DNA from 3 places in the Cellulomonas sp. KU4C genome. Region 2 is predicted to be linked to each of the others. Evidence: riboswitches for the same ligand, from Rfam matches in the RefSeq annotation. Region 2 holds a riboswitch; each other region holds the start of a gene.
What was found. Region 2 has a riboswitch for S-adenosylmethionine ahead of AC1VL8_RS13700 (ABC transporter substrate-binding protein). Riboswitches for the same ligand answer to the same signal wherever they lie in the genome.
Positions count from the first base shown of each region.

Region 1 (9,659 bases), 1.9 Mb from region 2:
AGCAGCAGCCCGCCCGACGCGGCCGGCCACGCGAGGCCCACCGGCGACGGGGTGCTGAGGACGCCGTCCCGGTCGGGGTCGGCGTCCGCCCAGCGGTGCACGGCGCGACCGTCGATGTCGACCCAGACGAGCGTCCCGGTCCGGGCGTCCCAGAGCGGGCGCTCGCCGAGCTCCCGCGCGCTGGTCGCCCACCACCTCCCCGTCGGTCCGGGCCCCCGTCGTCAGGTCGCGGACGTCGAGGCGGTCGCGGGCGGCGGGACGGGGCAGCGTGGACAGGTCGACGGGAGTCATCCCCCGCACGATGGCACGGGCTCGGCGGTCCCGCGCCTCAGACGCCCGACCAGGCGGTGAGCTTCTCCGGGTTGAGCACGATCCACACGTCGACGACCGCCCCGGCCGCGACGCCGACGGACACCACGCCCAGCAGCAGTCCGGCGTGCCGCAGCAGGAGCACGGGACCGTCGACCGACGCCGCCGGCTCGAGTGCCGCCCCGGGGTTCTTGGCCAGCACGCCGAGCAGGAACCGGGCGACCCGGTCCGCGCCGACCACGGGGCGGCGGGCGGCGGACACGTGCCCGCCGCCGTCGGCCCGCAGCTCGACCGCCGGGTCGAGCAGCGCGACGAGCGCACCGAGGTCACCGCCGGTGGCCGCTGCGGCGAACGCGCGGGTCACCTCCGCGTGCGCGGCGGGTGCGGTGTCCAGGGCCGGGTGCGCGTGCACCTTGCGGCGCGCGGACGTCGCGAGCTGCCGGGTCGCCGCGGACGACCGGCCGACCACCTCCGCGATCTCCGCGAACGGCGTGCCGAACACGTCGTGCAGGACGAACGCCACCCGCTCGGCCGGGGTCAGCCGCTCGAGCACGACCAGCAGCGCGCTGCCGACCGCCTCGTCGAGGGTGACCCGGTCCGCGGGGTCGACCGCCGGCGCGCCCGCGAGCGGCGCGGCGCCGGGCAGCGGCTCCGGCAGCCACTCCCCGACGTACCGCTCGCGGCGTGCCCGGGCCGAGCCGAGGACGTCCAGGCACACCCGCCCGGCCACGCGGGTCAGCCAGGCGCGCGGGGACACCACGGCCTCGCGGTCGCGCGGGTCCATGCGGTACCAGCGGACGTAGGTCTCCTGGACCGCCTCCTCGGCGTCCGCGAGCGTGCCGAGCATCCGGTAGGCCAGGGCCAGCAGGTGCCGCCGCTCGCCCTCGACCGCGGCCACGAGGGCGTCGTCGTCGGTCACCGGCTCAGCGTGCCCGAGCGGCGAGCCAGGTGGCCAGGGTCGTGGTGGCGGTCCGGACCGCCACCCCGGCGTCGGGCGCGTCGGACGGCACCAGCGCACCGGGCGTGCCCCCGGTGCCGAACGGGTCCGCCGCGGGGTCGACCTGCACCTCGCGGGGGTCGCCGGCGGCGGTGAGCACCCGGCGGACCCAGACGTCGGTGGGCATCCGCTCCGGCCCCGCGACGTCCACCCGACCCGCCTGTCCGCCCGTGCCCGTCGCCAGGTCCGCGAGCACGTCGACCACGTCGTCCACCGCCACGGGCCGCACCACGTCGGCCCCGACCCGGACCCGTCCGTCGACGGTGCCCTGGTCCGCCACCGCGTCGGCGAACTCGAAGAACTGCGTCGCCCGCAGCACCGTCGTCGGGACGTCCCCGGCCACCGCCGCCCGCTCCTGGGCGACCTTCGCCGCGAAGTACGGGTTGCCCGGCACCCGGTCGACCCCCACGACCGACAGCAGCACCGACCGCCGCACCCCGGCGCCGGCCGCGGCGTCCGCGATGTGGACCGCCGACGCCGGGAAGAACTCGCCCGCCCGGGTGAAGTCGGGGGTGTTCGTCGCGTCCACGACGACCTCCGCCCCGGCCACCGCCGCGGCGAGCCCGGCACCCGTCCACGTGTCCACTCCGGTGCGGCGCGACGCGGCCACGGCGTCGTGCCCCCGCCCGCGCAGCACGGTCACCAGCCGCGCCCCGACCAGTCCTGCTCCCCCGACCACCACGATCCGCATGTCCGGTCCCTCCGTCGTGCGGGCCCGGCGGGCCCGCTCACCCCCTGGACGACGCAGCGGCCCACGATGTGAGCGGGTGTGACGCGCGCCACCACTACGTGACGCGTCAGGGGCACTGGACGCCCCGCCGGAGCCGCCCTACTGTGGCCGCACCATCCAGAGCGACCGAGAGACCTGGCTCGACGACGTCGCAGCAACCCCCCTCCCCGTGAGGGTGTGGGTGCTTCCGCCAGGTCCGATGGAGCTGACGATGAGCAGTCACGACGTACCCGTGCACCCGCACGACCTCGACCACCCGCGCGCCGCCGTGGTCGACGGCCTCGGCGCCGTCGACCGGCCGACCGTGTCCTTCGAGCTGTTCCCGCCCCGGAACCCCGACGCCGCGCCGCGGCTGTGGTCGACCGTGCAGCAGCTCGCCGCCGTCCGGCCCGACTTCGTCTCGGTCACCTACGGCGCGTCCGGCAGCACGCGGGACACCACCCGCGCCCTCGTCCGCCGCCTGCTGCGGGAGACCTCGCTGAACCCGATCGCCCACCTCACGTGCGTCGCCGCGTCGCGGGAGGACCTGGCCGCGACCGTCGAGGAGTTCCTGGACGAGGGCGTGCGGTCGTTCCTGGCGCTGCGCGGCGACCCGCCCGCCGACGGCTCCTGGGCCCCGCACCCCGACGGCCTGCCCACCGCGGCCGCCCTGGTCCGCCTGCTCCGCGAGGTCGAGGCCCGTCGCTGCGCGAGCAGCCCCGCGCAGGCGGTCCGCGCCGCGACCCGGCACCTGTCCGTCGCCGTCGCGGCGTTCCCCCGGGGCAACCCCGGAGCCGGCAGCACGCGGGAGCAGGACGTCGCGGCGCTGCTGGCCAAGCAGGAGGCCGGCGCGGACTTCGCGATCACCCAGGTGTTCTACGACGCCGCGTCCTACCGCGAGCTGCTGGAGCTCGCCCGCGACGCGGGCGTCACGATCCCGGTGATCCCGGGGATCATCCCGATGACCGACCCCGCCCGGCTGCGCCGCGTGGCCCAGCTGACCGGGGTGCCCGTCCCCGCGGACGTCCTGGACCGGCTCGACGCGTTCGACGGCGACGACCCCGCGGACGTCGCGCGGCGGCACCGCGTGGGCACCCGGCTCGGCGTCGACCTCGCGCACGCCGTGCTCGACGGCGGCGCGCCGGGGATCCACCTCTACACGTTCAACACCCACGGCCCCGCGCTCGACCTCCTCGAGGGCGCCGGCCTGGGTGGCGACGGGCCGCCCGCGCGCGCCGCCGTCGCGACCGACGACCACCTGACCCCTGTCCCCACCACCTGAGGCGAGAGATGACCGAGCAGACCCACCCCTTCCCGTCCGGCACCGTCCTGGGCTACCCGCGCATCGGACCCCGCCGGGAAGCTGAAGAAGGCCCTGGAGGCGTTCTGGGCCGGCCGCGCGAGCGCCGAGGAGGTCGAGGCCACCGCCGCGGACCTGCGCCGCCGGACCCGCACCCGGCTCGCGGAGCTCGGGCTCGACACCCGGCTCCCCGCCATCCCGAGCGCGTTCTCCTTCTACGACCAGGTGCTCGACGCGACCGCCGTGCTCGGCGCCGTGCCGGAGCGGTTCGCCGACCTGGCGACCGACGGCGCCCTGGACCTCGCGGGCTACTCCACGGTGGCGCGCGGCCGCGGCGACGACCTGCCGCTCGAGATGACCAAGTGGTTCGACTCGAACTACCACTACCTGGTCCCGGAGATCGGCCCGGCGACGGCCTTCCGGTACGCGAGCGACCGCCCGGTGCGCGAGTTCGCCGAGGGCCTCGCCGACGGCGTGCTGACCCGACCGGTGCTCGTCGGACCGGTGACGTACCTGGCGCTCGCGAAGCCCACCGAGGACGCCCCCGAGGGCTTCCACCCGCTGGACCGGCTCGCCGACGTGCTGCCCGTGTACGTCGAGCTGCTCCGCGACCTCGCGCGGGCCGGCGCGACCTGGGTGCAGCTGGACGAGCCGGCGCTGGTGTCCGACTCCACGGGTGTGCCCGCCGACCGCCTGCTCGCCGCCGCGGCGGAGGCGTACCGCGTGCTCGCGACCGACCTGCCCGCCGCCGAGCGGCCCGCGGTGCTGGTGGCCGCCCCGTACGGCGACCTGCGCGACGCGCTGCCGGTGCTCGCGGCCACCGACGTCGAGGGCCTGGCGCTCGACCTCGTCCGCGGCTCCGTCCCGGCGGGACCCGTCCCCGGGCTGGCGGGCAAGGTGCTGGTCGGCGGCGTCGTCGACGGTCACAACATCTGGCGCGCGGACCTCGACGCGGCGCTCGGCGGCCTGGAGCGGCTGGAGGGCCTGGGCGCCCGCCAGGTCGCGGTCGGCACGTCCACGTCGCTGTTCCACGTGCCGCACGACGTCGAGGACGAGCCGCAGCTCGACCCGACGCTGCGGTCCTGGCTCGCGTTCGCCGACCAGAAGACCGTCGAGGTCGTCACGCTCGCGACCGGCCTGACCGAGGGCCGCGAGGCCGTGCACGCCGAGCTGCTCGCGGCCGCCGACGCGCGCCGCTCGCGTGCCGAGGCGCCCGGCGTGGTCCGGCCCGAGGTCCGCGACCGGCTCGCCGGCCTGTCCGCCGACGCGTTCCGCCGCGGCGACTTCGAGACCCGTCGCGCCGCGCAGGCCGAGCGGCTCCGGCTGCCGGCGCTGCCGACGACGACGATCGGCTCGTTCCCGCAGACCCCGGAGATCCGGCACGCCCGCGCCGCGTTCACGCGGGGTGACCTGACCACCGAGCAGTACGAGGACGAGATGCGCGCCGAGGTGCGCCGCGTCGTCGAGCTGCAGGAGCAGATCGGCCTGGACGTGCTGGTGCACGGCGAGCCCGAGCGCAACGACATGGTGCAGTACTTCGCCGAGAACCTCGACGGGTTCGCGGTCACCCGCAACGGCTGGGTGCAGTCGTACGGGTCGCGCTGCACCCGGCCGTCGATCCTCTGGGGCGACGTGTCCCGCCCGGCGCCGATCACCGTGCCGTGGACCACCTACACCCAGTCGCTCACCCCGAAGCCGGTCAAGGGCATGCTCACCGGCCCGGTGACGATCCTCGCCTGGTCGTTCGTCCGCGACGACCAGCCGCTGGCCGACACCGCCAACCAGGTCGCCCTGGCACTGCGCGACGAGATCGCCGACCTGGAGGCCGCGGGCACCGCGATCGTGCAGGTCGACGAGCCCGCCCTGCGCGAGCTGCTGCCGCTGCGCGCCGACGACCACGCCGCGTACCTCGACTGGTCGGTGGCGTCGTTCCGGCTCGCGACCGCGGGGGTGCGCCCGGACACGCAGATCCACACGCACCTGTGCTACTCGGAGTTCGGCGAGATCTTCGCGGCGATCGACGGCCTGGACGCCGACGTGACGTCCATCGAGGCAGCCCGGTCGAAGATGGAGATCCTGGCCGACATCGCCAGCGAGGGCTACCCGCGCGGCATCGGCCCCGGCGTCTACGACATCCACTCCCCGCGGGTGCCGTCCGAGGCCGAGGTGACCGAGCTGCTGGCGGCGGCGGTGCGCGTGGTCGACCCCGCCCAGCTGTGGGTCAACCCCGACTGCGGTCTCAAGACCCGGCGCTACGCCGAGGTCACCCCGTCGCTGGAGCACGTGCTGGCGGCGACGCGCACGGTCCGCGCGTCGCTGGCGGTGCCGACCGCCTGACCCGGTCCCGCCGACGCGCCGCGGCCCCGGTCCCCCGTCGTGGGGGCCGGGGCCGCGGTCGGTGGGCCGACAGGTCGGTCGGCCGTCAGCCGGCCGCGTGCTGCGGGGTCTCGCTGCCGGCCTCGATGGTCGTCTGCGCGGATCCGGTCGCGACCTCGATGCGGCGCGGCCGGGCCTCCTCCGCGACGGGGATCGTCAGCGTGAGGACGCCGTCCGCGTAGGACGCCGAGATCGCGTCGAGGTCCAGGCCCCGGCCGACGGTGAGCTGCCGCGCGTAGGTCCCGACCGGGCGCTCCTTGGCCAGCCACTGCACGCCGTCCTCGGTGCGCGCGGTCCGCTGCGCCCGGATCGTCAGGGTGCGGTCGTCCACGCTCACGTCGATCGAGCCCGGGTCGGCACCCGGCAGGTCGACGTGCAGGACGTAGTGGTCGCCGGCGCGGTACAGGTCCATCGGCATCGAGGCCGACGCGCGCTGCGCACCGAGCACCTGCCCCATCAGGCGGTCCATCTCCTGGAACGGGTCGAATCGCGTAGCCACAGCCCGTCACCTCCCTCACGAGCGTGGTCCCGGGCGGTCCGGGACCGGGTACTCCCCCGGCGCCTGGTCGCACCGGAAGGGGCTACGCGACCTGTTCTAGCACTCGAGGGTGCCGAGTGCGAGATCGAGCGGCCGTCTGTTCGCTGAGAGATGAACGCCCTGGTCAGGACCGGTGCGTGGCGGCCAGGGCCTCGACGATCCGCACGTCCGCGTCCAGCCAGGGCACCGTGAGCCACCGGCCCGCCGGCAGCCAGCGCAGCGCGTCGTGCTCGACCAGGGGCTCCGGCTCCCCCGCCACGAGCTCCGCGCGCCACAGCCGCATCGTGTACGTCGGCGTGAGACGCCAGCAGCCGTCGTCGGGCCCGACCAGCTCGTCGCCGAGACCGACCTCGACGCCCAGCTCCTCGCGCAGCTCGCGGTGCAGCGCGTCCTGCGGGTCCTCGCCCGGCTCGACCTTCCCGCCCGGGAACTCCCACCGGCCGGCCAGGCTCGCCGGCGACCGGCGGCGCGCGGCCAGCAGCGTCCGGGGCGCGTCGAGGTCGTCGACGATCGCGGCGGCCACGACGAGCACGGGAATCATGCGCGCAGTCTGCCAGCGGCGCCGGGTCAGGTGGCGAGCACCGGGCCCGTCAGGTGGCGAGCACCAGGCCCGTCAGGCTGACGCCGGCGGCCACCGCGGTCGCGATGCCGCCGAGGAGGACCGGTCGACCCCCGGTGCGCACGAGCCGGCCGACCCGGATCTGGGTGCCGAGCGCCACCATCGCCGCGCCGAGCGCGAGCGTCGTCACCGGCTTCACCGCCGGGAGGACGGCGTCGGGCACCAGGCCGGCGGACCGCACGAGCACGGCGACCAGGAACCCGACCACGAACAGCGGGACCAGCGGGCCACCACGACGCGCGGGCGCCTGCTCCGGGACGGCCGCGTCCGCCCGGGCGGTACGGCGCCGCCGCACGATGCCGGTGCCGGCGACCAGCGGCGCCAGGAGCACGACGCGCGCGAGCTTCGCGACGACCGCGACCGTCAGCGCCGCCGCCGACACCGTCCCGGCGGCCGCGACGACCTGGGCCACCTCGTGCACCGACATCCCGGCCCACAGCCCGGCCGTCCGGTCGCCGAGGCCGAGCACCCGCGCGGCGACCGGGATCACCAGCAGCGCCAGGGTGCCGTAGAGCGTGACGAGCGCGACGGCCGTGGCGACGTCGTCCTCCTCGGCGTCGGCCACCGGGCTCATCGCGGCGACGGCGGCGGCCCCGCAGATCGAGAACCCGGTCGCGATCAGCAGGGTCAGCGCCCGGCCGACCCGCAGCCGCGGACCGAGCCACAGCGTGACGCCGAACGTCGCCGCCACCGTGACCAGCAGGACCGCGACCTCCCGCAGGCCGAGCCCGAGCAGGTCGCCCAGGGACAGCTGCAGCCCCAGCAGCACCACCCCGGTGCGCAGCACGCGGCGTGCGGTCCACGCCAGGCCCGCGTCGAGCACCGCGGGCACCAGGCCGACCGCGCGGGCCGCCGCACCGAGGACGATCGCGACCAGCAGCCCCGGGACGACCGGCACCGCCGCCGTCAGCGCGACGCACCCGGCGGCCAGCAGCAGCGCCACCAGCACCCCCGGCGCCAGCCCCCGGGCCCCCGGTGCCGCGGTCGCGGCGGGGCGCGTGGTGTCGGCGCGCGGGGAGGCGGGGCGCGGGGCGGCAGGGCTGGGCACGGGTCCACGGTGCCGGTCGGGGGCTCGCGCCGGAACGCCGACCTACCTGGCGGGCCCTAGCCTGAGGCTATGGCAGACCCGCGGCCCGACGGCCCGACCGCACCCCCAGCACCCCCCGCGCGTCGGGTCCCGCTCGGCGCCCTGGAGCTGCTCGAGGCCGTCGACGCCCACGGCTCGCTGTCCGGGGCCGCGCGGTCGCTCGGGCTGGCGCAGCCGTCGGTCAGCACCGGGCTGCGCCGCCTCGAGCGGCAGACCGGCCTGACCCTGGTCGCCCGGTCGGCGTCCGGCACCCGGCTGACCGACGCCGGCGCCGCCGTGCTGCACCGGGGAAGGGACGTGCTGGCCGCGTCGGACGCGCTCGAGCAGGAGGTCCAGGCGCTGCGCACGGCCAGCGGCGCGCGGGTGCGGGTCGCCGCGAGCCTGAGCATCGCGGAGTACCTGGTCCCGGGGTGGCTCGCGGCGCGCCCGGCCGGCGCGGCGGTGGTCGACCTCGAGGTGGCGAACTCCCGGGACGTCGTGGACGCCGTGCTGCACGGGCGCGCGGACCTGGGGTTCGTCGAGGGCCCGGACGTCCCCGACGGCCTGCACGCGCGTGCCGTCGGGGACGACGAGCTGGTGGTCGTCGTCGCGCCGGGGCACCCGTGGGCACGCCGGCGGCGACCCGTGACCGCGGCCGAGCTCGCCGCCGCGCCGCTCGCCGTGCGCGAGGCCGGCTCCGGCACCCGGGCCGTCCTGGAGCGGGCGCTGGCCGCCGCCGGGCACCCGGTCACGGGGTCGCCGGCGCAGCTCGGGTCGACGTCGGCGGTGAAGGCCGTGGTGCGCGGCGGGTCCGCGGCGGCCGTGCTGTCCCGCCTGACGGTCGCCGACGAGATCGCCCGCGGCGACCTGCGCCGGGTGCCGGTCGAGGGCGTCGACCTGCGGCGGACCCTGCGGGTCGTGTGGGCGCGGTCGCGGCGCCCGTCTCCGGCCGCCCGCGAGCTCGCCGAGCACGTGCTGCGGTCCACCGCGCCCGGCTGACGCGCCCGCGGACGACGAGGGCCGCGCTCCCGCCGAGGTGGCGGGACGCGGCCCTGCGTCGTGGCGCCGTCCCCCGGGGGGAGGGGACGGCGGGTCGGTCAGCGGATGCCGGCGGCCTTCGCCCAGGCGACCGCCTCGGCGCGCGTGGAGACGCCGATCTTGCGGTACACCGAGCGGACCTGGGACTTCACCGTGTTGCGGGTGACGAACAGGCGACGCGCGATGTCCTCGAGGGTGACGTCCTCCCCGAGCTCCGCGAGCACGACCCGCTCACGCGTCGTGAGCGGCTCGCCGAGGATGCTGGTGGTGGACGCGGTCGGTGCGAGCTCCAGGGTGGCCATGCTGTCCTCCGGTGTACGTGTGGCGAGTGACCGGCTGCTGGGGGGTCCGGCGGCCTATGACCGCTTGATCGGCAAGTCTGGGCACCGGCATCGCAGTTCGGATCTCACCCGCCTGAAAGTGGGCCGGAAGGAATGCGTATTACCGCCGGACGTGCTAGGGCCAAAGGCCTGGTCACCACCACCGGGAAGCGATATCCGGCTCCCGGGGCCGAAACCACCCGAACGGACTAACGCGGAGCGGCCCCGTCTCAGTCCGTGATCCGCGCCGCGTACTCCTCCGCCGACAGCAGCTCGCCCGTCGAGGTCACGTCGACGCGGAACAGCCAGCCCGCCCCGTAGGGGTCGCCGTTGACCACGGACGGCTCGTCGACGGCGTCCTGGTTGACCTCGACGACCGTGCCGGTG
Region 1 covers NZ_CP200322.1:991,491-1,001,149, forward strand. The annotation lists partial or broken gene AC1VL8_RS04685 (SMP-30/gluconolactonase/LRE family protein) at 1-158, opposite strand, end outside; gene sigJ (RNA polymerase sigma factor SigJ) at 329-1,228, opposite strand; gene AC1VL8_RS04695 (SDR family oxidoreductase) at 1,233-1,997, opposite strand; SAM riboswitch class I at 2,147-2,242, shown strand; gene AC1VL8_RS04700 (methylenetetrahydrofolate reductase) at 2,248-3,297, shown strand; partial or broken gene metE (5-methyltetrahydropteroyltriglutamate--homocysteine S-methyltransferase) at 3,306-5,652, shown strand; gene AC1VL8_RS04710 (Hsp20/alpha crystallin family protein) at 5,738-6,190, opposite strand; gene AC1VL8_RS04715 ((deoxy)nucleoside triphosphate pyrophosphohydrolase) at 6,354-6,770, opposite strand; gene AC1VL8_RS04720 (YeiH family protein) at 6,820-7,896, opposite strand; gene AC1VL8_RS04725 (LysR family transcriptional regulator) at 7,966-8,913, shown strand; gene AC1VL8_RS04730 (LuxR C-terminal-related transcriptional regulator) at 9,012-9,254, opposite strand; gene gcvH (glycine cleavage system protein GcvH) at 9,503-9,659, opposite strand, start outside.
Region 1: linked by a shared signal. The riboswitch ahead of AC1VL8_RS04700 (methylenetetrahydrofolate reductase) and the one ahead of AC1VL8_RS13700 (ABC transporter substrate-binding protein) in region 2 are both predicted to bind S-adenosylmethionine.

Region 2 (9,659 bases):
GAGAACGCCGGGTCGCAGCGGCTGCTGGAGATCGCGGCGCAGGGCGAGCGGTTCGACTCGGTGCTGTGGACCGCGACCGCGCGGGCGACCGGCGGCGCGGGCAACTCCAACGCGCTGGTCGGCACGCCCGAGCAGGTCGCCGAGGCGCTGCTGGCGTACTACGACCGGGGCGTGCGGATCATCTCGGCCCGCGGCTACGACCTGCTGGACGACGCCGTCGACTTCGGCCGGTACGTCATCCCGCTGGTCCGCGAGGGCGTCGCCGCCCGGGACCGCGCGGCCGCCGCCGTCGCCGCCTGAGGGGGCCGGGGGCGTGCGGTTCCAGCTGCTCGACATCGTGTTCAACCCGCCGCACCCGGTCACGGGCGCGGCGGTGCCCCCGGCGGACCGCCTGGCGCGGACGGTCCGGCACGCGGTCCTGGCCGAGGAGATCGGGTTCGACTCGTTCGCCGTGGGGGAGCGGCACGCCGGCGACGTGCTGTCCTCGGCGCCGACCGTGATCCTCGGGGCGATCGCGGCGTCCACCAGCCGGATCCTGCTGTCGACCGGCGTCACCGTGCTCGCGCTGCTCGACCCGGTGCGCGTCGCGGAGGACCTGGCGACCGTGGACCAGCTGTCCCGGGGCCGGCTCGAGATCGTGATCGGGAAGGGCAACGAGGTGCTGCAGTACCCGCTGCTCGGCCTGGACATCGACAAGCAGTACGAGTACCTGGCGGAGAACTACGAGCTGCTCCGCCTGCTGCTCTCGGAGGAGGACGTGACCTGGGAGGGCCGGCACCGGCACCGCCTGGAGCACGCCACCACACTGCCCCGGCCGTACGCGGGGCCGTTCCGGATCTGGCACGGCTCGGCGACGTCGCGGTTCGCGGTGAAGCTCGCGGCGCGGTGGGGCGACCCGATCGTGACCGCGAACGCCCTGCAACCGCGGGAGAACTACCAGGTGCTGATCGACCACTACCGCGAGCGGTACGCGGCGCACGGGCACGACCCGGCGCACGCCCACGTCGGGTCGGGCTCGGGCGGGCTGTTCCTCGCCGACACCACGGAGGCGGCGGTGCGGCAGTACCGGCCGCTCTACCAGGGTCAGGTCGACGCGGCCGCGCGCCGCGGCTACGGGGCGGACGCCGTCGGGCGGGCGCCGAGCTTCCGGACCCTCGAGGAGGCGGTCGAGCGGGGTCCCGCGCTGGTGGGCTCCCCGGAGCGGGTGGCCGAGAAGATCCTCGACTACCACCGGTCGTACGGGCACGTGCTGCAGTCCGTGTCCGTGAACCACCTGCTCGACCCCGCCGAGCAGGAGGACGTGCTGCGCCGGTTCGCCGAGGAGGTCGTGCCGCTGGTGCGCGCCGAGGTGAAGTCCGACCTGTGGACCGAGGCCGACCCGCGGCGCGCGGCGGGCTTCACCGCGGCGTGACCCCGCCGGCCACCACACGAAGATCCGCGATGTGAGAACCCGCGGCGGTTCCTTGACCAGGTCCGCCGCCGCGGGTTCCCTCACCCCCAGGTGACGAGCGCCAGCGCGCAGGCCCGGCTTGCTGGCCAGCAACCCTTCGACGTGACGGGGTGCTCCGGGAACGACCTGACCCGACCGCGACCGCGGACCGGGTAAGCACGGCGACGACACGCCGGAGCGCGCCCCCGCGCGCCCCGGCCGGCGCCCCACCCCGGCCACGGCCGGTGACGACCAGGAGTGCACGCATGACCACCTCCCCCTCGCGACGCGCCACCCGCCCCGCTGCGGCCGCCGCGGCGCTGACGACCACCGCGCTGCTGCTGACGGCCTGCTCCGGCGGGTCGACGGGCACGGGCGCGGCCACCGACGCGGCCGCGTCCGCCGAACCCGTCGCCGGCGGCGACCTGCGGTTCGCCATCACCGTCGACTCCCGGTGCATCGACCCGCAGCAGGTCGGCAACAACGACGCGATCGCCGTCGCCCGGCAGACCGTCGCCTCGCTCACCGCGCAGGACCCGGAGTCCGGCGAGATCGTCCCGTGGCTCGCCGAGAAGCTGGGAGGTCGACGACGACGCGTCGAGCTACACGTTCCACCTGCGCGACGACGCGACCTACGCGGACGGGACCCCCGTCGACGCCGCGTCCGTCAAGACCAACTTCGACGCGATCGTCGCGCTGGGCGCCACCGCGTCGCTCGGCTCGCAGTACCTCGTCGGCTACGAGGGCACGACGGTCGTCGACCCGCTGACGGTCACCGTCGACTTCGCCGCCCCGAGCGCGCAGTTCCTCCAGGCGTCGTCGACGTTCTCGCTCGGTCTGCTGTCGCCCGCGTCCGCGGCGCTGACGCCCGAGGAGCGCTGCGCCGGCGACTACATCGGGTCCGGCCCGTTCGCGGTCGAGTCGTACACGCCCGACCAGGAGGTCGTGCTGACCAAGGTGCCCGGCTACGCCTGGGGCTCCGCGGCCGACGACCACACCGGCGAGGCCTACCTCGACACCGTCACGTTCCAGGTCATCCCCGAGTCCTCCGTCCGCGCCGGCAGCCTCCAGTCCGGGCAGATCGACGCGACGGCCGCGATCGCCGCGGTGGACCAGCCGCAGTTCGACGGCAACGGGTTCTGGCTGCAGCAGCGCGCCAACCCCGGCGTGGCCTACCAGCTGTTCCCGAACGAGTCGAGCGCCCTGGCGTCCGACGAGGCGGTCCGCGTCGCGATCTCGAAGGGCATCGACCGGCAGCAGATCGTCGACACGGTGCTGACCGAGCGGGACCAGGCGGCGACCGCCGTGCTGTCCCACTCCACGCCGCTGTACGAGTCCCTCGCGGACGACCTGGCCTACGACCCGGACGGTGCCGTCGAGGTGCTCGAGGACGCCGGCTGGGAGCTCGGCGACGACGGCATCCGCGAGAAGGACGGCCGGCGGCTGTCCACCACCGTGACGTTCTGGCAGGACCCGGCGCCGCTGGAAGCTCGTGCAGCAGCAGCTGCGCCAGATCGGGGTCGACCTGCAGCTGCAGCACGTCGAGATCGCGGAGTCCACGGCGATCAAGGCCGACGGGGACTTCGACTTCGACTACTACAACCTCACGCGGTCCGACCCGGACGTGCTGCGCTCGGTGTTCTCCGCGAACGCCCGCAACGTGAACAAGCGGACCCCCTCGGAGGTCGACGACCTGCTCGACCGCTCCGCGGCCGCCACCGACCCGGCCGAGCGCGCCGAGCTCGTCACCCAGGCGTCCCGGCTGCTGATCGAGCAGGGGCACGCGATCCCGGTCTACGAGCTCTCGACGACCATCGCCGCGGCCGACCGCGTGCACGGGCTGGCGTTCGAGGGGTCCAGCCGGATCGACTTCTACGACGCGTGGGTCGACGCGAGCTGATGGGTCGCTACCTCCTGCGGCGCGCCGCCCAGGGCCTCGTGGTGCTCTGGGCGGCGTTCACCCTCGCGTTCTTCGTGCTGTACCTGCTCCCGAGTGACCCGGCGGCCCTGGCCGCCGGCGCCGGGGGCGAGGTGCAGGACGTCGACCCGGCGCTGCTCGACGACCTGCGCGCCCGCTACGGCCTCGACCGGCCCCTGCTGGTGCAGTACGGCGACGCGCTGCTGCACGCGGTCCGGCTCGACTTCGGGCCGTCGTACCAGTCCGGGGCGCCCGCCGGCTCGCTCGTCGCGCAGGCGCTGCCGGAGACCCTGAAGCTGACCGGCGCCGCGCTGGTGCTCGCGGTGCTCGGCGGGACGGCGCTGGCCGTGGCGAGCGTGCTGCCGCGCAGCCGGGCGCTGCGCCAGGTGCTGTCCGCGCTGCCGCCGCTCGGCGTCGCGCTGCCCACGTTCTTCGTCGGCCTGGTGCTGCTGCAGTGGGTGTCGTTCCGCGCGGGTCTGCTCCCCGCGATCGGCAACGCCGGCTGGCAGAGCCTCGTGCTCCCGGCGGTGACGCTCGCGGTCCCGCCGGGCGCGCAGCTCGCGCAGGTCCTGTCGCGCAGCCTGCGCGGGACGCTCGGCGAGCCCTACGTCGAGACCGCCCGGGCCAAGGGCGCCGGCCGGCTCCGGGTGCACCTGGGGCACGCGCTGCGCAACGCGGCGATCCCCGCGTTCACGATGCTCGGCGTGATGGTCGGGGCGCTGCTCGGCGGGGCCGTCGTCACCGAGACGGTGTTCTCCCGGGTGGGGCTCGGCCGGCTGACGGTCCAGTCCGTCAACACCCAGGACGTGCCCGTGGTGCTCGCGATCGTGTCGCTGTCGGCGCTGGTGTTCGTGGTAACCACGCTCGTCGTGGACCTGCTGTACCCCGTTCTCGACCCCCGCATCGAGTCGCGGGGCGTCTCCCGAGAGGCGGTGCCCGCATGACCACCATCGAGATCGCCGACCGGCAGGACGCCCGCTCGATCATCCGGCACGGCCGGGTGCGCGGCGCCCGCGCGGCCGGCCCGTGGGCGCGACGTGCGGCCCGGTACCTGGTGCGCCGACCCGGCCTGGTGCTGGCCGGGCTGGTCCTGCTGCTGGTCGCCGCCTGGGCCGCCGCGCCGACCGTGTTCGCGTCCGGCGACCCCCTGACCGGTGTGCCCGCCGACCGGCTGCAGCCGCCCTCGGCCGCGCACGTGCTCGGCACCGACCACCTCGGCCGCGACGTGCTGACCCGCGTGGTGCACGGCGCGTCGCTGTCCCTGCGCACCACCGTGCTGGCCGTGCTCGTCGGGCTCGTCGTCGGGTCGACCCTCGGCCTGCTCGCCGGGTTTCTGCGCGGCTGGGTGGACGACGTGGTCGGCCGCCTGGTCGACGTGCTGCTCGCCGTGCCGAGCATCCTGCTGTCGCTCGCGATCATCACCGCGCTCGGCACCGGGTCCACGAAGATCGCGGTCGCGGTCGGCGTCGGCGCGGTCGCGACGTTCGCCCGCGTGATGCGCGCCGAGGTGCTGCGCACGTCCACGTCGGTCTACGTGGAGGCCGCCCGGGCGTCCGGCTCGCGCTGGTACGCGGTGCTCGGCCGGCACGTGCTGCCGAACTCCGCCGGGCCGGTGCTCGCGCTGATCGCCCTCGAGCTCGGCGGCGCCGTCCTCGCGGTGTCCGCGCTGAGCTTCCTCGGCTACGGCACCCCGCCGCCCACGCCCGAGTGGGGGTCGCTGGTGTCCGGGGGCCGCGACTTCCTCGCCACCGCCTGGTGGCTGACCACCCTGCCCGGGCTCGTGATCGTCGCGGTGGTGCTGGCCGCCAACCGCGTCGCGCGCGCCCTCGAGACGACGGGAGAGGACCAGTGACCCAGCTGCAGCAGGAGGCCCCGCCCGTCGCGGCGGGTGCTCCCGGCACCCCGGTGCTCGAGATCACCGGGCTGGAGGTCGGCTACCGGGCGGACGGCGGCACGTACCGCGCGGTGCGCGGCGTCGACCTGGTCGTCCGGCCCGGGGAGGTCGTCGCCCTGGTGGGCGAGTCCGGGTCCGGCAAGAGCACGACCGCGCACGCGGCGCTGCACCTGCTGTCCCGCGGCGGCGCCGTCACCGGCGGCACCATCCGCCTCGCGGGCCGGGACGTCTCCGACCTGACCGAGCGCGAGTGGCAGGCCGTCCGGGGACGTGAGGTCGGCCTCGTGCCGCAGGACCCGACCGTGTCCCTCAACCCCGTGCAGCGCGTCGGTGACCAGGTCGCCGAGGTGCTGGTCGTCCACGGGCTCGCGCGGCGCCGTGCCGCCCGGGAGCGGGCGGTCGCGCTGCTCGAGCAGGCCGGCATCGACGACCCGGCCGCCCGCGCGCGCCAGTACCCGCACCAGCTGTCCGGCGGGATGCGGCAGCGCGTGCTCATCGCCATCGCGATCGCGGCGGGCCCGCGGCTGGTCGTGGCCGACGAGCCCACCAGCGCGCTGGACGTGACGGTGCAGCGGCGGATCCTCGACCACCTCGAGACGCTCGTCCGGGACCGGGGCACGGCGTTGCTGCTCATCACCCACGACCTCGGCGTGGCGGCGGACCGGGCCGACCGGATCGTCGTGCTCGAGCAGGGCGTGGTCGTCGAGCAGGGGCCCGCGGCCGAGGTGCTGCGCGCGCCGCAGCACCCGTACACGCGTCGGCTGATCGCCGCCGCGCCGAGCCTGGCGAGCGGGCGGCTGGTGGCGACCGACGTCCGGGTGCCCGTGGCGGCGGCCGATCCCGGACCGGTGGACCCCGGGCCCGCCGCGCCGGTCCTGGAGCTCGACGCGGTCCGCAAGGAGTTCGCCCTGCCGCGCGGCGCGGCGGCCCGGTCGGTCGTGGCCGTCGACGGGGTCGGTCTGCGCGTCGAGCGGGGCCGGACGTACGCGCTCGTCGGGGAGTCCGGGTCGGGCAAGAGCACGACCGCCCGGATCGCGCTGCGCCTCGAGCGACTGACGTCCGGCCGGGTGCTGTTCCGCGGCGACGACGTGACCGCCGCCCGCGGCGAGGCGCTGCGCCGGCTGCGGCGCGGGTTCCAGGTCGTCTACCAGAGCCCGTACGCGTCCCTCGACCCGCGGTTCACCGTCGAGCAGGTCATCACCGAGCCGCTGCGCGCGTACGGCGTCGGCAGCCGCGCCGAGCGCGCCGACCGGGTGCGCGAGCTGGTCGCCGACGTGGCCCTGCCCGCCGACGTCCTGCGGCGCAGCCCCCGGGAGCTGTCCGGCGGGCAGCGGCAGCGCGTCGCCGTCGCCCGGGCGCTCGCGCTGCGGCCCGACCTGGTCGTCCTGGACGAGCCGGTGTCCGCGCTCGACGTGTCCGTGCAGGCGCAGATCCTCGAGCTGCTGGTGCGGCTCCAGGCCGAGCACGGGCTGACGTACCTGTTCATCTCCCACGACCTCGCCGTCGTCCGGCAGGTGGCCGACGACGTCGGGGTGCTGCACCGCGGCCGGCTCGTCGAGCAGGGCCCCGCGGAGGCGATCCTGCTGGACCCGCGGCAGGAGTACACCCGCGAGCTGGTCGCCGCCATCCCCGGCGGGCGCGTGCGGGCGGGGGCGCACCGGTGACCGCGACGCTGCTCGACGCCACCCGGCTCGCCGGCGAGACCGTCGAGCTGCTGCAGGCGCTGATCCGCAACGCCTGCGTCAACGACGGCACCGTCGGCTCGGGCCAGGAGATCCGCAACGCCCGGACCCTCGCCGACTACCTCGACGGCTCGGGCCTGGACCTGGAGGTCGTCGAGCCGCAGCCCGGGCGCGCGTCCCTGGTCACCCGGATCGAGGGGCGCGACCCCGCCGCGCCGTCGCTCGGCCTGGTCGGCCACACCGACGTCGTCCCCGTCGAGCCGGGCGGCTGGACGCGGGACCCGTTCGGCGGCGAGCTCGTCGACGGCTGGGTCTGGGGGCGTGGCGCGATCGACATGCTGGGCCTCACCGCCGCCTACGCCGTCGTGACGCGCGCCCTCGCGACGTCCGGGCGCCGGCCCGCGGGCGACCTGCTGCTCGCCGCGGTCGCCGACGAGGAGCACGGCAGCGTCTGGGGCGTCGACTGGCTGACCACCCACCGCTGGGACCTGGTGCGCGCGGACCACGTGCTCACCGAGTCCGGCGGCGTCCCGGTCGGCGACCACCGCACGCTCGCGGTCGGGGAGAAGGGCGGGGCGGCCCGGCGGCTGCGCGTCGTCGGGACCCCCGGCCACGGGTCGGGGCCGTGGGGCAGCCGGAACGCGATCGTGCTCGCCGCGGAGGCCGTGCGCCGGATCGCGGCGGTGCGCGGGCCCGTCGTCGTCGGGGACCTGTGGCGGCGGTACGTCGACGCCCTCGACCTGCCCGCGGACGTGCGGGCGGCCGCGCTGGACCCGGACCGGCTCGACGACGTGCTGCCCCTGCTCGGCGCGCTCGGCCCGGTGGCGCATGCGACCACGCACACCACCGTCGCCCCGACCGTGCTGCACGCGGGCGGCAAGCCGAACGTCATCCCCGGGCTGGCCGAGGTCACGCTCGACATCCGGGTGCTGCCCGGGACCCGGCCGGCCGACGTCGACGCGCTGCTCGCCGACGCGCTGGGCGACCTCGCGGACCACGTGCACATCGAGGGCGACCGGTTCGGCGAGCCGTCGCTGTCGCCCACCGACACCGGGCTCTACCGGGTGATCGAGCAGGCCGTCGCGGCGCGCACCGGGGGAGCCCGGGTGCTGCCGACGCTCGGCACCGGCGGGACCGACGGGCGGTTCTACCGGCGGCGCGGGGTGCCCGCGTACGGCTTCGGGCTGCTCTCCGCCGGCTGGGACCCGGGGACGTGGCGCGGCCTGTTCCACGGGAACGACGAGCGGGTGGACGTCGCGTCGCTGGAGCTGACCACGGCGGCGCTGCACGACGTGGTCACGGCGTTCCTGGGCTGACCGGGCCCGACGGCGCAAAACGCTTCGGGGATGTCCGAGGTCCGGCCTAGGGTCGAGGAACCATGCTCGACACCACCACGGCCAGCAGCGCCACCGCCACCGACCCCACGACCGCCGGGCCCGACGGAGCCGGACGTCCCGCGGTGCGCGGTCCCCACGCCGACCCCGCCCGCCGCCTCGACTGGCGCCGGCTGCGCGGTCCCGTCGCCGTGCTCGCGCTGCTCGCGCTCACCGTCGGCGCCGTCGGGTCCGCGCTCGGCACCTGGGTCGCGGGGACGATGGCCGAGGACCCGACCACCGCGGGCCTGCTGCTCCTGCTCGCCTGCCTGGTCGGCGCGGCGCTGGTCGACGCCGCCGGCCAGGTCGCGTGGGCCGGGGTCGTGGACCGGGCGGAGGGCCGGCTGCGCGGCGACCTGCTCAGCGCCGCGCTGCACCAGCCGCTCGCGACCCTGTCGGAGCAGGCCGTCGGCGAGGTCCTGGACCGGGTGGACGACGACACGCACGCGGTCGGCTCTCTCGTGCGCCGGCAGCTGTGGGGGATGGGACGCACCGTGGTCGGCTGCGTGCCGATGTGGGTGGTCGCCGGCCTGACCTGGTGGCCCGCCTGGGCGCTGTTCCCCGTGCTCGGTGCCCTCACCGTGCTGGTGGTGCGCCCCTCGCTCGGGGAGATCGCGCGCCGCAAGGTCGTCGAGGAGCGCGCGTGGACCGACAACGCCGCCGCGTTCGAGGAGGCCGTGGCCGCCCGGGACGACCTGCGCACCAGCCACGGGCAGGCGTTCGCCGTCCGACGGCTCGCGGAGGCGTCGGCCGTCGTGCACCGCACGCTCGACCGGGTGCTCGCGGTGGAAACCCGGATGACGGCGCGCGCCGGCCTGCTGCTGCACGCCCTGCTCGCCGCGGTCGCGGTGGCCGGGGTCGCGCTGGCGGGCGGGGGCGACCTGTCGATCGCCCGGCTCGTCACGCTGTTCCTCGTCACCGCGTCCTTCGTCGGGCAGTTCGACATGCTCGCCCGGCACCTGCCCGACCTCCAGGAGGGCATCGGCGCGGCCATCCGGATCCGCGAGCTGCTCGACTCGCCACCCGAGCCGACCGGCGGGCTGCCCGTGCCGGACGGCCCGCTCGACCTCGAGGTCCGCGACCTGCACTTCGCCTACGAGGAGGGCACGTTCGCGCTGCAGGGCGTCCGGCTGCGGGTGCCCGCCGGCCAGACCGTCGCGCTCGTCGGACGCACCGGCTCGGGCAAGTCCACGCTCGCGTCGCTGCTGTCCCGCGCCGTCGACCCGGAGCCCGGGTCGGTGCTGCTCGGCGGCGTCGACGTGCGCGACCTCGACCTGCAGGCGCTGCGCGCGGCCGTCGGCGTGGTGACGCAGCGCACCGAGGTCGTCGCGGGGACGCTCGCGGAGAACATCGCCCTGTTCGC
Region 2 covers NZ_CP200322.1:2,905,214-2,914,872, forward strand. The annotation lists gene AC1VL8_RS13690 (LLM class flavin-dependent oxidoreductase) at 1-300, shown strand, start outside; gene AC1VL8_RS13695 (LLM class flavin-dependent oxidoreductase) at 314-1,411, shown strand; SAM riboswitch class IV at 1,501-1,615, shown strand; partial or broken gene AC1VL8_RS13700 (ABC transporter substrate-binding protein) at 2,045-2,866, shown strand; gene AC1VL8_RS13705 (hypothetical protein) at 2,922-3,329, shown strand; gene AC1VL8_RS13710 (ABC transporter permease) at 3,329-4,291, shown strand; gene AC1VL8_RS13715 (ABC transporter permease) at 4,288-5,199, shown strand; gene AC1VL8_RS13720 (dipeptide ABC transporter ATP-binding protein) at 5,196-6,905, shown strand; gene AC1VL8_RS13725 (M20/M25/M40 family metallo-hydrolase) at 6,902-8,239, shown strand; partial or broken gene AC1VL8_RS13730 (ATP-binding cassette domain-containing protein) at 8,302-9,659, shown strand, end outside.

Region 3 (9,659 bases), 2.4 Mb from region 2:
GCGACGCTGGTCTCCACGACCGACGACGGCCCCGTCGTGTCCCACGTCCCCGTGCTGCCCGCGCAGGACGTCGCCCTGCCCGGCGGCTCCGGCGCGCCCGACCCGGCACCGGCCCCCCGGCCCCGCCGCGACGCCCACGGCCTGCCCGACCGGTTCACCGTCCCCGCCGCCCCGCTGCACGTCCTGAGCCACCTCGGCCGGCCCGACGAGCTGCTGCACCAGGTCGACGGCACCCGCGAGCACCTGCTCGTCGTCGAGGGCTCGTACGGCTACGTGTCGCCCGGCTGGTACGGCTACGCCCCCGCGGTCCCGACGTGGAACTACGTGGCCGTGCACCTCTACGGCACCCTCGAGCTGCTCGACCCCGAGGACTCCTACGCCGTGATGGCCGCCACCGTCGACCGGTACGAGGCCCCCATGCCCGACCCGGTCCGGATGCCCGACGTCGAGGGGTACGCCCGCCGGATCGCCCCCGGCGCCGTCGGGATCCGGCTGCGGGTCACCCGCTACCAGGCCAAGGCCAAGCTCAGCCAGGACAAGCCCCGCGAGGTCGCCGAGCGCGTCACCGCGGCGCTGCGCACCGACCCCCACTACGCGCACCCGGCGCTCGCCGACGCCATGCGCGCCGAGCTCGACCGCCGCGCCGACTGAGCGCCGCGCACCACCACCGCCCCGACCGAGAGAGACCCCCGTGACCGCACCGCTCGTGCTCACCCGCGCCCGCCTGCTCGGCGCCCCGCGCACCGTCGACGTCCTGCTGCGCGACGGCCGCGTGCAGGCGGTCGGCCCGGACCTCGCGGCGACGGTCGGCGCGGGCGTCGAGCAGGTCGACGTCGACGGGCGCACGGTCCTGCCCGGGCTCTGGGACGCGCACACCCACATGACGCAGTGGGCGCTGGCCCGGCAGCGGCTCGACGTGTCCGCCGCGACGTCCGCCGCGCACGCGGTGCGGATCGTGCTCGACCGGCTGGCGGCCCGCCCGCTGACGCCCGGCACCGCGCTGGTCGGCTACGGGTTCCGCGACGGCCTGTGGCCCGACGAGCCGACCGCCGCCGTGCTCGACGCGGCGGTCGGCGAGACGCCCGTGGTCCTCGTGTCCGGCGACCTGCACTGCGCCTGGTTCAGCACCGCGGGACTGCGGTACGCGGGCGTCGCCGGCCACCCGACCGGGCTGCTGCGCGAGGCCGAGTGGCTGCCGCTGACCAGCGTCGTCGACCACGTCACCGACGAGGTCGCCGACGCGTGGGTCGACGAGGCCGCGCGGGCCGCGGCAGCCCGCGGCGTGGTCGGCGTCGTCGAGCTCGAGATCACCGAGAACCTCGGCCCCTGGCGCCGCCGGATCGCCGCGGGCTCGGACGCCCTGCGGGTCCGGGCGGGCGTGTGGGAGCCGTACCTCGACGGCGTGCTCGCCCAGGAGCTGCGCACCGGCGACGTCGTCGTCGGCACCGGGGGTCTGCTCGAGCAGGGCCCGCTCAAGGTGGTCACCGACGGCTCGCTGAACACCCGGACCGCGTACTGCCACGACCCGTACCCCGGGCTGAGCGGGCCGGAGGCGCACGGCATCCTGTCGGTCCCCACCGAGCACCTGGTGCCGCTGATGGCGCACGCCCACCGCCACGGCCTGACCTGCGCGATCCACGCCATCGGCGACCACGCCAACACCCTCGCGCTCGACGCGTTCGAGGCGAGCGGCGCCCGCGGCTCGATCGAGCACGCCCAGCTGCTCACCGACGCCGACGTCGCCCGGTTCGCCGCGCTCGACGTGGTCGCGTCCGTGCAGCCCGAGCACGCGATGGACGACCGCGACGTCGCCGACCACCACTGGGCCGGCCGCACCGACCGCGCGTTCGCCCTCGCCTCGCTCGCCGCCGCGGGGGTCCGGCTCGCGATGGGCTCGGACGCCCCGGTCGCGCCGCTCGACCCCTGGCAGGCCGTGGCGGCGGCGGTCGACCGCGCTCGTGACGGCCGCGAGCCGTGGCACCCCGAGCAGCGACTCGACCTGCTGACCGCCCTGCGGTCGTCCACGGACGGGCAGCCCCTGACCCTGGCGGTCGGGGCCCCCGCGGACCTCGTGCTGCTCGACGCGGACCCGCTGCACGCGCCGGTGCTCCGGGACATGCCCGTCGCGGGCACGCTGCTCGCGGGCCGCTGGACCCACCGGGGGTTCTGACACCACCCCGCGCGGACCCGGGCGTGGTGTCAGGCGGCCGCGAGGACCTCGGCCGTCGTCACCACGCGCGCGAACCCGCCGCCGTGCAGGTTCGTCGCCGTCGCGCGCGCCAGGTCCTCGGCCCGCAGGACCGTGCCGTCGGGGCCCGCGAGGTCGAACGTGTGGGTCGCGTCCAGCGGCAGCACGACGTCGTACCCGAGATTGCCCGCCATCCGCGCGGTGGTCTCGACGCACATGTTGGTCTGGATCCCGCACAGCACGAGCTGGCGGATCCCGGCGGCGGTCAGCCACGCGTGCAGGTCGGGCGTGCCGTAGAACGCCGAGTTCACCTGCTTGTCGACCAGTAGCGCCGGCCGGGCGTCCGCGACCACCGGCTTCAGCGCGTGCCCCGGCGCGTCCGCGAGCAGCGGGGGCGAGGACACCGACGTGTGCTGCACGACGACCACCGGGCGGCCCGAGGCCTGCCACGCGTCCAGCAGCAGGCCGATGTGCTGCTCGGCGTCGGGGTTGTCCCGCCGGCCCCAGAACGAGGCGTCGTCGAAGCCCTGCTGCACGTCGATCACGACGAGGGCGGTGTCCGGGGTGAGGTCCATGCGGCCATCGTCCCGGGGCGCCGGCCCGTCGACCAGGGGCGCGACCGCCGTCCGCCGTCGAGATCCCGTCGACCTCCGCGCGCGCGTGACCCGTCCGGGGGACCCGCACCCGGCTGCGTCGACCGTTCGGGTGGTGCCCGGCGGTCGTCCGGGGTGGTACCACCCAACGGTCCCTGGTGCCGCCGGGTACCGGGTCGTAACGTCGTCGACCATATGAGTCCTGACCTGCGCGTTCTCGCCCCGCACGGCTTCGCCGCCCGCACCGCGCTCGGGTTCCACCCCCGTGACGGCCGACCCGTCGCCTGCTGGGTGGTGCACCCGACGTCCGGCGACGCCGGGGCCCTCGCGCGGCTGGACCGGTTCACGTCCGCCCTCGGACTGGGTCCGCACACCGGTGAGCGGTTGACCGAGGTGGACGACTACCGCGCCTCGCTGACCGCCGCGGGTGGCTGGGCGACGCTCTGGGTCGGCGACGAGACCGAGCTGGTCGCCGAGCACGACGACGACTGGCTGGACGCGCTGCTCGACCGCGGCTGGGCGATCGTCGTGGTCGGTTACGCCACCGAGCTGGCGGGCGCCGACAACGCCGGGGTGATGGCGTACCTGACCAGCGGGCGCGACGCGTCCGTCGGGGTCGTCCGCGCGGCCTGAGCCCGGGCCCCGCGGCCGCGCACCGAGCAGCCCGGCGGGGTCGGTAGGCTGGGCCCGCACCTGACCACACCCCCCGCCGCGAACCAGGGAGCCCACCCGTGGGACGAGTCGTCGTCGATGTGATGCCCAAGCCCGAGATCCTCGACCCGCAGGGCAAGGCCGTCGCCGGCGCCCTGCCGCGGCTCGGGTTCGGCCAGTTCACCTCCGTCCGGCAGGGCAAGCGGTTCGAGCTGGAGGTCGACGGCCCCGTCACCCCCGAGGTGCTCGCCGCCGCGGCCGAGGCCGCCACCCAGGTGCTGTCCAACCCGGTGATCGAGGACGTCGTCCGGGTCGCGGACTCCGAGGCCGACGCGGCCGCCACGATCGCCTCCGGGGGTCTGGCCTGATGACCCGGATCGGCGTCGTCACCTTCCCGGGCACCCTGGACGACCGCGACGCCGCCCGCGCCGTGCGGCTCGCCGGTGCCGAGCCCGTCGCCCTCTGGCACGCCGACGCCGACCTGCGCGGCGTCGACGCGGTGGTGCTGCCCGGTGGGTTCTCCTACGGCGACTACCTGCGGGCCGGGGCGATCAGCCGGTTCGCTCCCGTCATGGGCGAGGTCGTCGAGGCCGCCGGCAAGGGCATGCCCGTGCTGGGCATCTGCAACGGGTTCCAGGTCCTCACCGAGGCGCACCTGCTGCCCGGCTCGATGATCAAGAACGACCACCTGCACTTCGTCTGCCGGGAGCAGGTGCTCACGGTCGAGCAGACCGGCACCGCCTGGACCGGCGAGTACCAGCAGGGGGAGCGCATCACGATCCCGCTGAAGAACCAGGACGGCCAGTACGTCGCCGACGAGTCGACGCTGGACGAGCTGGAGGGCGAGGGCCGCGTGGTGTTCCGCTACACCGACGGCAACCCCAACGGGTCCCGCCGGGACATCGCGGGCATCAGCAACGCCCGCGGCAACGTCGTCGGCCTGATGCCGCACCCCGAGCACGCGGTCGAGGCGGGCTTCGGTCCGGACGGCGCCCGCGGCCCGCGCTCGGGCACGGACGGGCTGCGGTTCTTCACCTCGGTGATGCGCGCGCTCGTCTCCTGACACGGGGGACCGGGATGTGGACAGGCCGTGGTCGGGGGCACCGGGCGCGGGGTACCGTTCCCGCGTGTTCCTGACCCGGGTGTGTTGTCGCTGAGCTGACGACCCCGCGCGCCCGCGGCCGCCACGGCCCTCGCTGCGCACCCCGCCTCACCCGTCGAGGACACCCCGTCATGTCTCAGGCTCAGCCCGTGCTGGACCGCGCGCTCGCGGTCGCCACCCGTCACCTGCCCGCCCCGGCCCGCCGGCACCGCGCCGCCCTGCGGCCGCTGCCGCCGGCCCTGCCCGCCGAGACCCCGACGCTGCCGGCGCCCGCACCCACGCCGCTCGCCGCCGCGCCCCTCCCGCCCGCCGGGCCGGAGCCCACGATCCACGTCCTGGCCCCGGACTACGGCGTCCGGACCGTCGAGTCCCGGCCGGGCTCCGAGTCCGCGATCGCCCTGGCCGGCGTGCACGCCGACGTCGTCCGGCTCGAGTTCTCGGTCGCGGTGCCGTCCGTCGGGGCGCTGTCCCGGGTGGCCGCGCTGGTCGACGATGCCGTCGCCGCGTCCGGCCGCGACCGCGCGGACGTGCGGGTGCTGCTCGACCTCGAGGTCGTCGTGGCCGCCGACGAGGTCACGGCGCGCCGCAAGCGGTCGCAGCTGGAGTACCTGGACGCGCTCGCCGGGCTGGGCTGGTCGCCCGCCGCGACCCGGGTGGTGACGACCGGCGACCGCCTGGTGGCCGAGGTCCGCGAGCTGGCCCGCCGCGCGGGTGTCGACGGGGTGGTCCTGCACCCGCTGTCCGGCGGCCCGGCCGCGGCCGCGGACCTCCGGTCCCTGGTGGCCTGACCCCGGGCGGCCACCCCCGAGGGGCCCGACCCGGGTGCGTGGAGTGATCCTGCTCGGCACGCCGAGCGTGTCGGTCAGGACCACTCCACCGGAGGCCGGCTCGGGGGTGGCCCGGTCAGGTCAGGTGGTCGAGGGCCCGGGCGAGGTCGTCGCGGAGGTCGGCGGGGTCCTCGAGACCGACGGACAGGCGGACCGTGGACTCCGCGATGCCGACCGCCGCGCGGCCCGCCGGGCCGAGCTTGCGGTGCGTGGTGGTCGCGGGGTGCGTGACCATCGACTTCGCGTCGCCGAGGTTGTTCGAGATGTCGATGACCCGCAGCGCGTCGAGGACGCCGAACGTCGTCTTCTTCGCCACGTCCGGCGTCGCGCCCTCGGGAACCCGCAGGTCGAACGTGACGACCGTGCCGCCGCCGTCCTGCTGGGCGAGCGCCAGGGCGTGCTGCGGGTGCGACGGCAGGTACGGGTAGCGGACCTGCGCGACCGCCGGGTGCTGCTCGAGCCAGCCGGCCAGCGTCAGCGCGGAGGCGGTCTGGTGCCGGACGCGCAGGGACAGCGTCTCCAGGCCCTTGAGCAGCACCCACGCGTTGAAGGCGCTCATCGACGGGCCGGTGTTGCGGATCAGGGTCTGCACCGGGCCGTGCACGAACGCGTCGGTGCCGAGGATCGCCCCGCCGAGCACCCGCCCCTGGCCGTCGATGTGCTTGGTCGCGGAGTACACGACGACGTCCGCGCCGAACTGCAGCGGCTTCGACAGCACCGGGGTGGCGAACACGTTGTCGACGACGACCACCGCGCCCGCCGCGTGCGCGAGCCGGCTGACCGTGGCGATGTCGACGAGGTCCTGCATCGGGTTCGACGGGGTCTCGAAGAACACGACGTCCGCGGGCGTCGACAGCGCCGCCTCCCACTGCTCCGGGACGTGGCCGTCGACGTAGTCGGTGCGCACGCCCCAGCCCGCGAGGATCTCGTCGAAGATGACGACCGACGACCCGAACAGGGCGCGCGCCGCGACGACGCGCGACCCGGACCGGACGAGCGCGGCCAGCGCCGTGAACACCGCCGACATGCCGGACGCGGTCGCGTAGCAGGCCTCGGCTCCCTCGAGCAGCCGCAGCCGCTCCTCGAACGTCGACACCGTCGGGTTGCCGTACCGGGAGTAGAGGAACCGGTCGGCCTCGCCGGCGAACGCGGCCTCGGCGTCGGCGGCGCGGTCGTAGACGTAGCCCTGGGTGAGGAAGAGCGCCTCGGAGGTCTCCTGGAACGCCGTGCGGACCTGGCCGCCGCGCACGGCGAGCGTGTCGGGGCGCAGGGTGTCGCGGGGGAACCGCGGGTCCTGCCAGTCGCCGGGGCCGGGCGCGGGAGAGGGAGCGGGGGTGGGCGCGGTCACGCGGACCGCCACGGCAGGCCGGCGGCGCGCCAGCCCCAGTGGCCCCGCTGCCCGTCGGGGCCGACGTCGCCCTCGAACCCGCTGAGCACGTTGTACGCCGGACCCAGGCCCGCCGCGGTGGCGGTGGTCGCGGCGGCGACGGACCGCACGCCGGACCGGCACAGGAACACGACCGGGCGCGGCTCGTCGGCGGTGATCCCGGCGGCGGCGAGCTCGTCGAGGAACGTCGGGTTGGGGCGGCCGAACGCGTCGGTCCACTGGACGAACGCGGTCCGGTCCTGCGCGTCGAGGTCCGCGGTGTCCGGGACGCCGATGCCCTGCCACTCGCCCTCGGTGCGGACGTCGACCAGGACGGCGCGCTCGTCGGACGCGAGCAGGTCCCAGGCCTCCTGCGGGGTGAGGTCGCCGGCGTAGCCGGGCCCGTCCCCGTGTCCGTGCTGCGCGCTCACAGCGGGCGCACCGCGGGCGTCGCGGCGGCGGGCAGCACCACGGCCTGCGCGACGATGACGCGCTCGCCGTCGTGGGTCGCGGCGGGGCCGCCGTGCAGCTCGTAGCCCTCGGCGAGGGCCGCGCTCACCCGCTCGCAGAACGAGCGGTCGTCGGGTCCCGTCAGCAGCCGGTAGCGCAGGCGGTCGTCGGTGTCGGTCATGCGTCTCCTCCATCGGACCTGGCGGAAGCACCCTCGGCCGGCCCCGTGCACGGGGCACAGGACCGCGGGTTGCTGCGGCGTCGACGAGCCAGATCTCTCGGCCGCTCTGGATGGTGCGGCGATGCTACGCCATGCCGCCGCGGGGGTGCTTCACCCGGGTCGCAGGGTGGACAGGTGTTGACACGTCCGGGCGGGCGCTCCCTATCCTCGGGGCAGGTCATGAGTGCCAGCACTGAGCCCCGGCTTGCTGGCCGGCAACCCTCCCTCCGCGGCGGGGTGCCCCGGGTGACGACCTGGCCGTCCACCGTTCGGTGGCCGGCAAGCGCGGGGTGACCCGGCCGTACCCGGGCCCCCACCGATTCCTCTCGGGGGTAGTCCCATGTCCGTCGCCACCACCGCCACCTGTGCCACGACCGAGGCGCCCGACCGCGCCCTGCTGCCCGTCGTCGGCGCCGACACCCGCGTGCCGCTCGTCGACGGCCGGTCCGTCACGTACGCGAACCTCGACTACGCGGCGTCCGCGCCGGCGCTCGAGGCCGTCGCGGCGCGGGTCGTCGAGGTGCTGCCGCTGTACGCGTCGGTGCACCGCGGCGCCGGGTACCTGTCGCAGGTGTCCACGGCGCTGTACGAGTCGTCCCGGGCGACCGTCGCCCGGTTCGTCGGCGCGCGCCCCGACGACGTCGCCGTCATCACCCGCAACACCACCGACGCGCTGAACCTGCTGGCCGGCTGCGTGCCGGACGGCGGCCGGGTGCTGGTGCTGGACGTCGAGCACCACGCGAACCTGCTGCCCTGGGTCAGCGCGTTCCGGGACACGGGTCGCACGGCGACCATCCTGCCCGCGGCGCCGACCGTGGCCGCGACGCTGGTCGCGCTGCGTGACGAGCTTGCGCGCCGTCCGTACGCCCTGGTCACGCTCACGGGCGCGTCCAACGTGACCGGGGAGGCGCTGCCGCTGACGTCGGTCGTGGCGCTCGCGCAGGAGGCGGGGGCGCGCGTGGCCGTCGACGGCGCGCAGCTGCTCCCGCACCGGGCGTTCTCGCTCGCGGAGTCGGGCGTGGACTACGTCGCGTTCTCCGGGCACAAGACGTACGCGCCGTTCGGGGCGGGCGCGCTCGTGGGTCGCCGCGACTGGCTGGACGCGGGGACGCCGTACCTGGCCGGCGGCGGCGCGGTGCGCGACGTGCGCACCGACCGGACGCTGTGGCAGCCGGCGCCGGCGCGGCACGAGGGCGGCTCGCCGAACGTGCTCGGCGCCGTCGCGCTGGCCCAGGCCTGCGACACCCTGCAGGCCCTGCCGGCCGGTGCGCTCGCGGCCCACGAGGAGGCGCTGCGCGACAGGCTCGTCACCGGGCTCGCCACGGTGCCCGGCGCCCGGGTGCTGCGCCTGTGGTCGGACTCGACCGACCCGGTGGGCGTCGTGTCGTTCACGGTCGGCGACCACGACTCCGGGCTCGTCGCCGCCTACCTGTCCGCCGAGCACGGCATCGGGGTGCGCGACGGCCGGTTCTGCGCGCACCCGCTGCTGGCCCGGGTCGGCGTGGACGGCGGGGCGCTGCGCGCCTCGGTGGGCGTCGGCAGCACGGCGGAGACGGTCGACCGGCTGGTCGCGGGGCTGCTCGCGTTCGTGGCCGACGGGCCGCGCGCCCGGTACGAGGTCGTCGACGGCTGCTGGACCGTCGCCGGCGACACCCGGCCGCGCCCGGCGGTCTCCGGGATCGACGCGATCGCCGCCACCGCCGCCGCGGCGTGCGGTCCCGCCGTCGAGGACTGACGTGCTGCCCCGGACCGGTCCGAGCAGGGGACGGTCCGGTCCGGGGCCCGCAGGCGGTCAGTCGGCGGGGACGGTGCGCGGCCCGGCCCAGGCGCGCAGGCGCGCGACGGGCTCGGCCATCACGCGGGACAGCGGGCGGGTGCCGCGCGCCTCGGCGAGCACGTCCGCCGCACCCGGCGGGCGTCCGCCCTCGTGCGCGGTGTAGGTCGCGGCGACGACGGCCTGCTCGATCTCCGCACCCGAGAACCCGTCGGTGGCCAGCACCAGGTCGGGCAGCAGGGCGGGGTCGAGCGGCACCCCGCGGCGGGCGGCGTGGATCCCCAGGATCTCGGCGCGCACGTCCGGGCCGGGGAGGTCGACGAAGAAGATCTCGTCGAACCGGCCCTTGCGGATCAGCTCCGGCGGCAGGGCGGTGATGTCGTTCGCGGTCGCGACGACGAACACCGTCGCGTGCGGCTCGGCGAGCCAGGTCAGCAGCGTCCCGAGCTGCCGGCGGCCCGGACCGGCGTCGTCGCCGCCGGCGGGCA
Region 3 covers NZ_CP200322.1:467,667-477,325, reverse strand. The annotation lists gene AC1VL8_RS02250 (FMN-binding negative transcriptional regulator) at 1-651, shown strand, start outside; gene AC1VL8_RS02245 (amidohydrolase) at 692-2,170, shown strand; gene AC1VL8_RS02240 (cysteine hydrolase family protein) at 2,200-2,763, opposite strand; gene AC1VL8_RS02235 (hypothetical protein) at 2,977-3,414, shown strand; gene purS (phosphoribosylformylglycinamidine synthase subunit PurS) at 3,513-3,800, shown strand; gene purQ (phosphoribosylformylglycinamidine synthase subunit PurQ) at 3,800-4,495, shown strand; gene AC1VL8_RS02220 (hypothetical protein) at 4,666-5,322, shown strand; gene AC1VL8_RS02215 (O-succinylhomoserine sulfhydrylase) at 5,438-6,709, opposite strand; gene AC1VL8_RS02210 (rhodanese-like domain-containing protein) at 6,706-7,158, opposite strand; partial or broken gene AC1VL8_RS02205 (DUF1737 domain-containing protein) at 7,170-7,358, opposite strand; SAM riboswitch class I at 7,365-7,475, opposite strand; SAM riboswitch class IV at 7,574-7,689, shown strand; gene AC1VL8_RS02200 (aminotransferase class V-fold PLP-dependent enzyme) at 7,738-9,132, shown strand; gene AC1VL8_RS02195 (AAA family ATPase) at 9,190-9,659, opposite strand, start outside.
Region 3: linked by a shared signal. The riboswitch ahead of AC1VL8_RS02200 (aminotransferase class V-fold PLP-dependent enzyme) and the one ahead of AC1VL8_RS13700 (ABC transporter substrate-binding protein) in region 2 are both predicted to bind S-adenosylmethionine.